One region of the Paenibacillus sp. MMS20-IR301 genome, then DNA from elsewhere that is predicted to be linked to it. Evidence: riboswitches for the same ligand, from Rfam matches in the RefSeq annotation. Region 1 holds a riboswitch; the other holds the start of a gene.
What was found. Region 1 has a riboswitch for S-adenosylmethionine ahead of LOS79_RS30680 (methionine ABC transporter ATP-binding protein). Riboswitches for the same ligand answer to the same signal wherever they lie in the genome.

Region 1 (4,593 bases):
ACAAGATCTGTACCGTTCTTCGCGTTCTGGTCATCAAGATAAGGCTTGTGCTGGAAGAAGTTCGCATCGAGCCCCTTCTCGGCCAGCTGTGTATTCGGAAGGATATAGTCCGTGAATTCTTTGATCTCAAGCTTAATGCCTTGTGCCTCGAGCAGCGGAGCAATAGCTTTCAGGATTTCCGCATGCGGTACAGGCGAAGCTCCAACCACCAGGGTTACCGGTTCAGCAGCAGGTTCAGTTGTCGGCTCAGCCGCAGCAGCTTCTGTCGGTGCAGTGGTAGCCGCGGAATTCGCTGCATTGTTCGCCGCGTTATTGTTGCCGCAAGCTGCAAGCACCAATACCATGGTCAAGCTGAAGAATGTGAGCAGTACTTTTTTCATCTGTAAATCCCCCTCAAATCAGTATGGTTTGTTGAATAAGGCTCTATATGGACGTACCTTATTTCCGTGTAAAATGTTTGACCAGCCGGTCGCCGGCCATTTGCAGCAGCTGCACCAGAATGACCATCAGCGCTACCGAGATCAGCATAACTTCCTTCTCATACCGGTAGTACCCGTAGCGGATTGCCAGGTCACCCAGCCCGCCGCCGCCGATCATCCCGGACATAGCGGTATAGGAGACAAGTGTAACAATGGTAATTGTTACTCCGGCCAAGAGGCCCGGACGAGCCTCAGGCAGCAGCACGCGCATAACGATCTGCCCCGTGGATGCCCCCATGCCTTGCGCCGCTTCAATAATTCCCCGGTCAACCTCCCGCAGTGCCGTCTCCACCAGTCTGGCAAAGAACGGTGCCGCACCGATCACCAGTGCCGGAATCGTGCCAAGAACGCCGATTGAAGTTCCCATAATCGATTTGCTTAAGGGAATAAGTGCAACCATCAGGATGATGAACGGGACCGAGCGCAGGATGTTTACAACCAGTGATAATACCGAGTAAACAGCTCTGATAATAATGTTATTTGATCTTCCCCATAAATATAACACAATTCCGAGCGGTAAACCAAGAATAATTGTGAATATTCCTGAAAAAGCTAACATTTTTAGTGTGGCTACCGTTGCATCCAGCATTTCCTGCCAGTTAATATCATTAAAATTCAAGCCGCCCATCAGGAAATCACCTCCACATCAAGGCCCTGGGCCGTAAGTTCCGTAAGTGTCGCGCCTACTGCCTCAGAAGGTCCCTCGAACCGGACAATCAGCTGGCCGTAGGGTATGTCCTTGATGGTCGAGATGGTCCCCTGCAGAATGGCAAAGTTGACTCCCGTTCCCTGGGCAACATGCGAAAGGGTGGATTCATATGTTTTCTGGCCAAGGAATGTTATCTTAACAGCTTTGGTATATCCTTCATGCACCGCGTCGATCGCCTGGCGCAGCGGCCCGTCAGACTGGGCTTCACTGCGGATGAATTCTTTCGTAACTTCATGCTTCGGTTTCAGAAATACCTGCGCTACCTCGCCCTGCTCCACAATTCCGCCGCCATGAATGACAGCCACTCGGTCGCAGATACTTTGAATGACATGCATCTCATGAGTGATCAGCACGATAGTCAGGCGGAATTTTGTATTGATATCCAGCAGGAGGCGCAGAATAGAATCAGTCGTCTGCGGATCAAGCGCTGAAGTCGCTTCATCGCACAGCAGTACATCAGGGTCGCTTGCCAGCGCGCGGGCAATGCCGACACGCTGCTTTTGACCGCCGGAGAGCTGCGCCGGGTATTTGTTCCAGTGCTCCTCGAGCCCGACCAGAGCCAGGAGATCTTTGACTTTACGCTCAATCTCTGTCTTGGAGGTGCCGGTCAGCCGCAGCGGAAAGGCGATGTTGTCGAAGACGGTTGCTGAGGATAGCAGATTGAAGTGCTGAAAGATCATGCCGATTTTACGCCGCTGCTCCTGCAGCTGGCCCTGGCTGAGAGACGTTAATTCCACCCCGTCTACCCATACCTCGCCCTCTGTCGGGCGTTCCAGCAGATTAATGCAGCGGATCAGTGTGCTTTTGCCGGCACCGGAGTGGCCGATAACACCGAATATTTCGCCTTTTTTAATCGACAGGCTAAGTCCCGAGAGTGCTGTTGCCGCTTTACTCCCTTTTCCGTATACTTTGGTCAAATCCTTCAGTTCAATCAATCGTCCCGTCCCCCTTAGAGCTGATAATGCTTGTTAATGCTTTATGCAAAAAGACCCCCTGCGATCCGTGCAGATCGCAAGAGGCCCTGTGTGTATAATGACAATGCCTTCTCATCTGCCAAATACCGCAAACCTGGCGGCATTGTAGGAATTAGCACCATGACATTTGCGCGCAGCAGTAAGCTGTATACAAACCGGTTGCCGGGCTTCATCGGGCCTATCCCTCCGCCGCTCTCGATAAGATAAAAGTATGAAGTTTAATATTCCGCCAAATGTCAGGAATTAATGTATGCCTAAGTATATTAAGTTTCCTGTTCTTTGTCAAAGGTAAGTTTTTACGAATGCAGCTGCCTTGGCTTCAGGCTGGAAGCAGCTTTGTTCCTATGCCACTGCTCGTTGCTGTACCTGAATGCGGCAGACAAGGATTTGCTGGCCATCTCCACGCCTTGCTTCAAATCCTCGAGATGGCTGTCGAGATCCTCGAGCTGAATCCGGTCATGCAGACCCTGATGGCGCTGCCAGAGATCATCCGTCATCTCCGCGTTCATATAATGAATCTCGGCATTGCGCCGTTTGCGCAGATTCTCCAGCGGTTCGCGGTAGGAATTCTTGATCCCCTCCAGCTCCGTTGCGAGCGGCGTATGTGCTTTAAGCAGCTGAAATTGCCGCAGAACCGTAAAGTAGGAGAAATGTGCCTTAACCTTGCTCGTGTTCAGATCATACAGGCTGTTCAGCACCGTTCCGAGCTTGTCCAGCAGGGAGAAGACACGGATAAAGCCGTTTTTATAGAAATACACATATCTGGCGTACTCCCCCTGCTCATCCGGTGACATATCATCCATATAACCGGCCACTACGGACCTCCGGTAAAAGGCCGCAGCGAACCAGCTCTGCTCCAGCTCGTCCAGTGATGAAATCAGACCGCGTGTCCATATTTCCAGCTTGCGGTATTCGTGGTCACGGTCTTCATGCGCGTTCATCTCCTTGCGCAGCATGGAGGCAACCTTCGCCATGTTGTCCATGGCTTCGGCCAGCACCCCGCTGTTCTCCCGGGGCGGCTCTCCCAGCAATATCCGCAGCATATGATGGTCCTCCTTATGAAATGATGACTCTATACAAGAGGGAAATAGTGCTTCCAGTTGCGGTTCACCAGCTCTACGGTGTCTTCAAGGGGAACCAGCTCTTCCGGATATCCCCGCTTCATCCTGGCATCAATGACAACCGGCAGCGAATAGCTGACCGTATTACGCCTAACCTTCATTCCGGCATAAATATCATCTGCCGGGTTGAACCGGGTGAACACGGACCACAGGAATGAGGTCTGTGTTCTGACCGCCGCTTCCGCATCGTCCACAAGCACGATCAGCGGCCAGTCTGCAGGCTTTTCCTCAAATGAAGCCACAAGTCTGGCCGGCAGCTCTGCGTCCTCTTCATAGGATGCTCCGGAAACGGCTAAACATCCTCCGCAATAAGGAACAGCGGCGGTGATTGCTGGAAGCAGCCCGCCGGTGTACGTTCTAGGCAGCTCACGGACCGGATTCCCTATACCCAGCACCACTGCTTTACTGCCGTGATTCAGCCTCGGGCCGGTATAATCCAGCGTATCCATTGAAGTATTAGCCAGGATCAGCAAATCCGATTCCGGTTTGAAGCGTTCAAGCACCGTTTCCAGCAGCTTAGGGAAATCCGTCAGCTCCACCTGTTCACTGGTCAGGAAGAGGAACTTCGTCAGGGACAGCTGGCCTTCACCCAGAATACGAAAAGCTGCCGCCACCGCTTCCCTCGAATAGCTCTCCCGCACCACAGCCGCGGTCAGGGAATGGGATCCGGTCTCGGAATACGCCCAGAGCGCTTTAACGGAAGGCATCAGCAGCGGATAGGCCGGAGCGAGCAGCCGCTGCAAATAATCCTTAAGGTAATAATCCTCCTGGCGCGGCTTGCCGGTAATCGTTGCCGGAAAGATGGCATCCTTGCGGTGCCACATCCGCTGCACATGCATTACGGGGAAATCATGCTGCTGCGAATAGTAGCCGAGCTGGCTGCCATACGGGCCTTCCGGCCTCCGTTCAAACGGCGACACGCGCCCGCGGAGCGAGAATTCTGCCTCAGCAGGAATCCGGTGCCCGCCTAACGGATCCTGAACCATGGGCAGCTTGCTGCCGAGCATAAGTGAAGCCAGCATCAATTCGGGAAGACGCTCCGGTACGGGTGCAACGGCAGCTGCAATCAGGGCCGGCGGTCCGCCAATAAATACAGATAACGGCAGGGTCTCACCCAGAAGCTCAGCCTGACGGTGATGAAACCCGCCTCCTTTATGAATTTGCCAATGAATACCTGTGGTGCTGTCATCATGAATCTGAACCCGGTACATCCCGAGATTATGATCTTTGGGGTTGGTAATACTCTCTGTGTAAACCAAGGGAAGGGTGATGAACGGCCCGCCATCCTTGGGCCAGCTGGTTATTCGGGG
Region 2 (4,593 bases), 3.6 Mb from region 1:
CCGGGTCTGCGGTAAAATGCACAGAAGCGGCAGTATACATCACAAACATTAGTGTAGTTAATATTGCGGCCGATCACGAATGTGGCCAGCGGGTCCGGATGCCAGCGCTTCATAATAATATCTGCGGCAGCGCCCATTTTCTCAATTTCATTGCTCTCGAATAATGTGATCGTGTCTTCTAATTGCAGACGTTCACCCTTAAGTGTCTTATCCAGAATAAGATCAATCGCACTCACTGTTCGCGGCCTCCTCTTAATTCTATGAAGTATAGTCAGATGAATTTAAATTTTAATATAAACAAACCCGTTCCCCCATCGTATCACAATTGGGTGAGCTTGAAAAACCTTTCGCAAAGAAAACAGCAGCACCTTGTTGGCGCTGCCGTTCATTATTATGCTCTCCTCTTGAAATTCCTGTCCGGCAAGCGCCTACTCCAGCTCCACCCGCGCCGCCTCAAGCGCCTGTGCAAGATCATTAATCAGATCATCTACATGCTCGATCCCGACAGAGAAACGCAGCAGACGGTCATCGACGCCAACGGCATCGCGGATCTCCACCGGAATATCGGCATGGGTCTGCACAGCCGGATAAGTCATAAGCGACTCGACACCGCCCAGGCTCTCGGCAAAAGCAATCAGGCGGATATGGCGGAGCAGCGGCTCCACATATCTGGCATCCTTAACTTTGAAGGAGAAGATTCCGGTGTTGCCGGAGGATTGGCGGTTCTGGATTTCATACCCCGGATGATCGGGCAGGCCCGGGTGGAACACCTCGGCAACCGCCGGATGCTCCAGCAGATACCGGGCAATAGCCAGTGCATTGCTCTCATGCCGCTCCATGCGCAGGGCAAGTGTCTTCATGCCCTTCATCAGCTGGTAGCTGTCATTTGGTGCAAGTACAGCGCCCAGCGAGTTATGCAGGATAGCCATTTCTGCTGACAGCTCCGCGCCTTTGGTCACAATAAGTCCGGCAAGCACGTCATTATGTCCGCCCAGATATTTGGTCGCACTATGTACGATAATGTCTGCCCCAAGCTCAATCGGACGCTGGAAGAACGGGGTTAGCAGCGTGTTGTCGACAATAGTCAGCAGCCCGTGCGTGCGGGCCCATGTACACACCGCTTCGACATCTGTAATCATCATCAGCGGATTGGTCGGCGTCTCAATAAACACAGCTTTGGTGCCCGGCTGGCGGGCAGCCTCCAGGCCCTCCAGGTCATTCGTATCCACATAGGAGGCGCTGATGCCGTATTTGGAGAGAATCCGTTCAAGCAGACGGTAAGTTCCGCCGTACAGGTCCAGCGATACCACGAGATGGTCGCCTTGTCCGAACAGGGCGAATACTGTAGTCAGGGCAGCCATCCCGGAGGCACAGGCAAAGCCGGCATCGCCGGATTCCAGTGCGGCAGCCGCGTCTTCGAGTACGGTGCGGGTAGGATTTTTGGTGCGGATATAGTCAAAGCCTGTGCTCTGACCGAGTCTCGGGTGACGGAAAGCCGTCGCATTATATATCGGGTAATTAACCGCCCCCGTTGCCGGGTCCTCAAGTGAACCAATCTGTGCCAGTCTGCTCTCAATCTTCAGTTTCTCGTCCATTCCCATTGCCTCCTAAAAGTTTGTTAGCATTTGCTTCCCTGAATTTCTTCGTACAAACTAGCTTCGGAAGCATCAGCTATGTGTAGTGCGCTTTTACTTTGCTTCTATATAAATAATTGTGTTAAATAAACGCTCCGATATCGTAAGGTGTCTCCTGGTATACATAGTAATTGAGCCAGTTAGAGAATAATAAGTTGGCATGGGCGCGCCAAACGGCCGGCGGTGTACGGGTAGGATCATCTTTTGGATAATAGTGCTTCGGAATTTCAATATCCATGCCTTTGGCGATATCCCGGTCATACTCCCATTTCAAAGAGAACGGATCATATTCCGAATGCCCGGTGACAAAAATCTGCTTCCCCTCATATGCCGACACCAGATACACTCCGGCTTCTTCCGATTCGGCAAGAATCTGCAGATCCGGATGATTCTCAATATCCTCCCGGGATACATCAGTGTGGCGGGAATGCGGCACATGGAACACCTCATCGAAGCCGCGCAGCAGCTTGACATTATTATGGCTCAGCGTGTGCGGAAAAACTCCAAAGCATTTGTCCGGCAGGCTCACCTTGCGAACACCGAAATGATGATACAGTCCTGCTTGTGCCGCCCAACAGATGTGCATGGTCGAAGTTACATTCTGCTTGCTCCATTCAAAAATAACTTTCAGCTCTTCCCAGTAGTTGACATCCTCGAACTCCATCTGTTCTACGGGAGCGCCGGTAACGATCAGGCCGTCGAACCGGCGGTGGCTGATCTCATCGAAGGTTTTATAAAAGCTCTTCAGATGCTCTGCAGAGGTATTCTTCGAGGTATGGGAGCTGGGATGCAGCAGAACCACATCCACCTGAAGCGGCGAGTTTCCGATCAGGCGCAGCAGCTGCGTCTCGGTCGTTTCCTTGGTCGGCATCAGATTTAGAATAGCGATCCGCAGAGGACGGATATCCTGATGAAAGGCGTGGCTCTCATCCATTACAAAAATATTCTCACCGGATAATACTTCTTTGGCCGGCAGACTGTCGGGAATTTTAATTGGCATTGCTGTGTCCACTCCTTAACTGAATTTAGATTCCGCCTGGGCGTGCTCTATCATGTGTGGTGAAAAGAGTACGAAAAAAAACCTTTCTCAGGCGAGAAAGGTCATATATCTGCAGTCATATGCGCCTCTCTCATCTGCCAGAGAACTTCCGCCGGACGTATACGTCCTGCCGAGCTTCCGCAAGATTTAGCACCGTGCGTAGATACGCCGGTTGCCGGGTTTCATCGGGCTAGTCCCTCCACCTGCTCTTGATAAGATTTAGCTGTATTCAGTTGGGTACCACCGGTGGTTCCTCAGAACTTTTGCTTAAAATTCACTTTAAATCATGAACCTCCTTTTCGTCAAGTCCATACAATGCTAAGGGGCCTATATTATGAAAAGAATTTCTCTTGAAAGAGGCATACCCCGGCGTTATACTAGACAAGTGTTTCAACCATAAACGGCGAAAAGAAGAGGTGAGAGAAGAATGGAAGGCGACCCGGGCTCGCGAATAGGCACGCAGAAAGAACAACCACACAGGATTAACATCAGCTTGCCGGCGGCGGGGGCAGTTCTTCTTCATGCTCTCCGTACGTCTTTTGGCCTTCGTCAGTGATTGTACCGCCGGCCAAGCTGATTTTTTCCCTGTGCTTTAATTAGCATATCCCTGGAGAAGACAGGGACAGAAGGAGTGAATCAGATGAAAATCCGGCTGGTGAACGCAGGAATTTTTACGACAATTGACAATATTGAAGAAACACTTACAGCCCCTGCAGAGGGGTTCTACTGGATTGATGCCGATGTTGAGGATCTTGTGGAGCTTCAGCCTTTGTACAATCTGCATGATCTGGCTGTCGAGGACTGCCTCAGTGAAGAGGATCAGCGCCCGAAGCTGGAGATCTATGAGAGCCATTATTTCATTGTAGTCAACAGCATCCGGTTTGATGACGAGGAAATATTCCTCCGCGCCCTTAACGTATTCCTGGGCAGACATTTCATCATTACGGTGACCAAGCAGAAGATCCATGAGCTGCGCGTCCTGAAGCCCATCCTGTGGGAGCAGGAGGTCAGTGAGCCTGACCGTTTCCTGTACCTGTTAATCGACCTTGTCGTTGACAACTTCTTCTCCGTCGGTGACCGGATCGAAGCGCGGATTGAGAAGCTGGAGGAAGATATCCTCATGCACACCAAGAAATCGCATCTCAGCGAAATCATCGGTCTGCGCAGTGAAATTCTCTGGCTGAAGAAAATGCTCGGACCGCAGAAGGAAGTTATCAACACGCTGAACAAGAAGGATCTCCGCCTGATCGACGATCAGCTGCAGAAGTATTTCAGTGATATTTATGAGAATGCGGTGAAAATTTCGGAAACCTTCGAAACCTACCGCGATCTGATGGGCAACTTACGGGAAGCTTATCAGTCCAGTATCGCCAACCGCGCCAACGAAATCATGCGGGTATTTACAGCAATTACTACAATATTCATGCCGCTGACCGTGATTACAGGGATCTACGGTATGAACTTTGATAATATTCCCGAGACCCATTCCCAGTACGGCTACTACGGAGTTATTGCCGTCATGGTAACACTCGGCTGCGGAATGCTGGTAGTTTTCCGCAAGAAGGAATGGCTATGAACCATACCGGACGAATACGCAGGACGAAGGCGCCGCTAACCCACGGGTAGAGGAAGCCTTCGTCTTTTTGATTGTCTACAGATTTGTAGCCAGCCCCAGCTTCACCGGCTGCTCCCGCCGGAAGCGGAGCCGGATCAGCCGCAGGCGCTCATAGTACATATCGAGTCCTTCAGCGGGTGCGAAATCCTCTCCGTATGCTTTGTAGAGCACCGGCTTCAGGAAGGTATCACCCATCAGTTCATAGGCCGTCCATATATTATTCTGTTCCAGCGGACTAACCTCGCTCAGTTCAAATGTGATCAGCTTCTCCACCGAATATCCGTCCTTCTCCAGTTCCTCGGCTG

Region 2: linked by a shared signal. The riboswitch ahead of metA (homoserine O-acetyltransferase MetA) and the one ahead of LOS79_RS30680 (methionine ABC transporter ATP-binding protein) in region 1 are both predicted to bind S-adenosylmethionine.

What each region holds. Positions count from the first base shown of each region.
Region 1 covers NZ_CP135275.1:7,131,975-7,136,567, reverse strand. The annotation lists gene LOS79_RS30690 (MetQ/NlpA family ABC transporter substrate-binding protein) at 1-380, opposite strand, end outside; gene LOS79_RS30685 (methionine ABC transporter permease) at 439-1,107, opposite strand; gene LOS79_RS30680 (methionine ABC transporter ATP-binding protein) at 1,107-2,123, opposite strand; SAM riboswitch class I at 2,232-2,367, opposite strand; gene LOS79_RS30675 (Cthe_2314 family HEPN domain-containing protein) at 2,459-3,205, opposite strand; gene LOS79_RS30670 (UbiD family decarboxylase) at 3,235-4,593, opposite strand, start outside.
Region 2 covers NZ_CP135275.1:3,494,645-3,499,237, forward strand. The annotation lists gene mqnC (cyclic dehypoxanthinyl futalosine synthase) at 1-236, opposite strand, end outside; gene LOS79_RS15205 (PLP-dependent transferase) at 429-1,595, opposite strand; gene metA (homoserine O-acetyltransferase MetA) at 1,717-2,634, opposite strand; SAM riboswitch class I at 2,762-2,892, opposite strand; gene corA (magnesium/cobalt transporter CorA) at 3,314-4,249, shown strand; gene LOS79_RS15220 (HRDC domain-containing protein) at 4,325-4,593, opposite strand, start outside.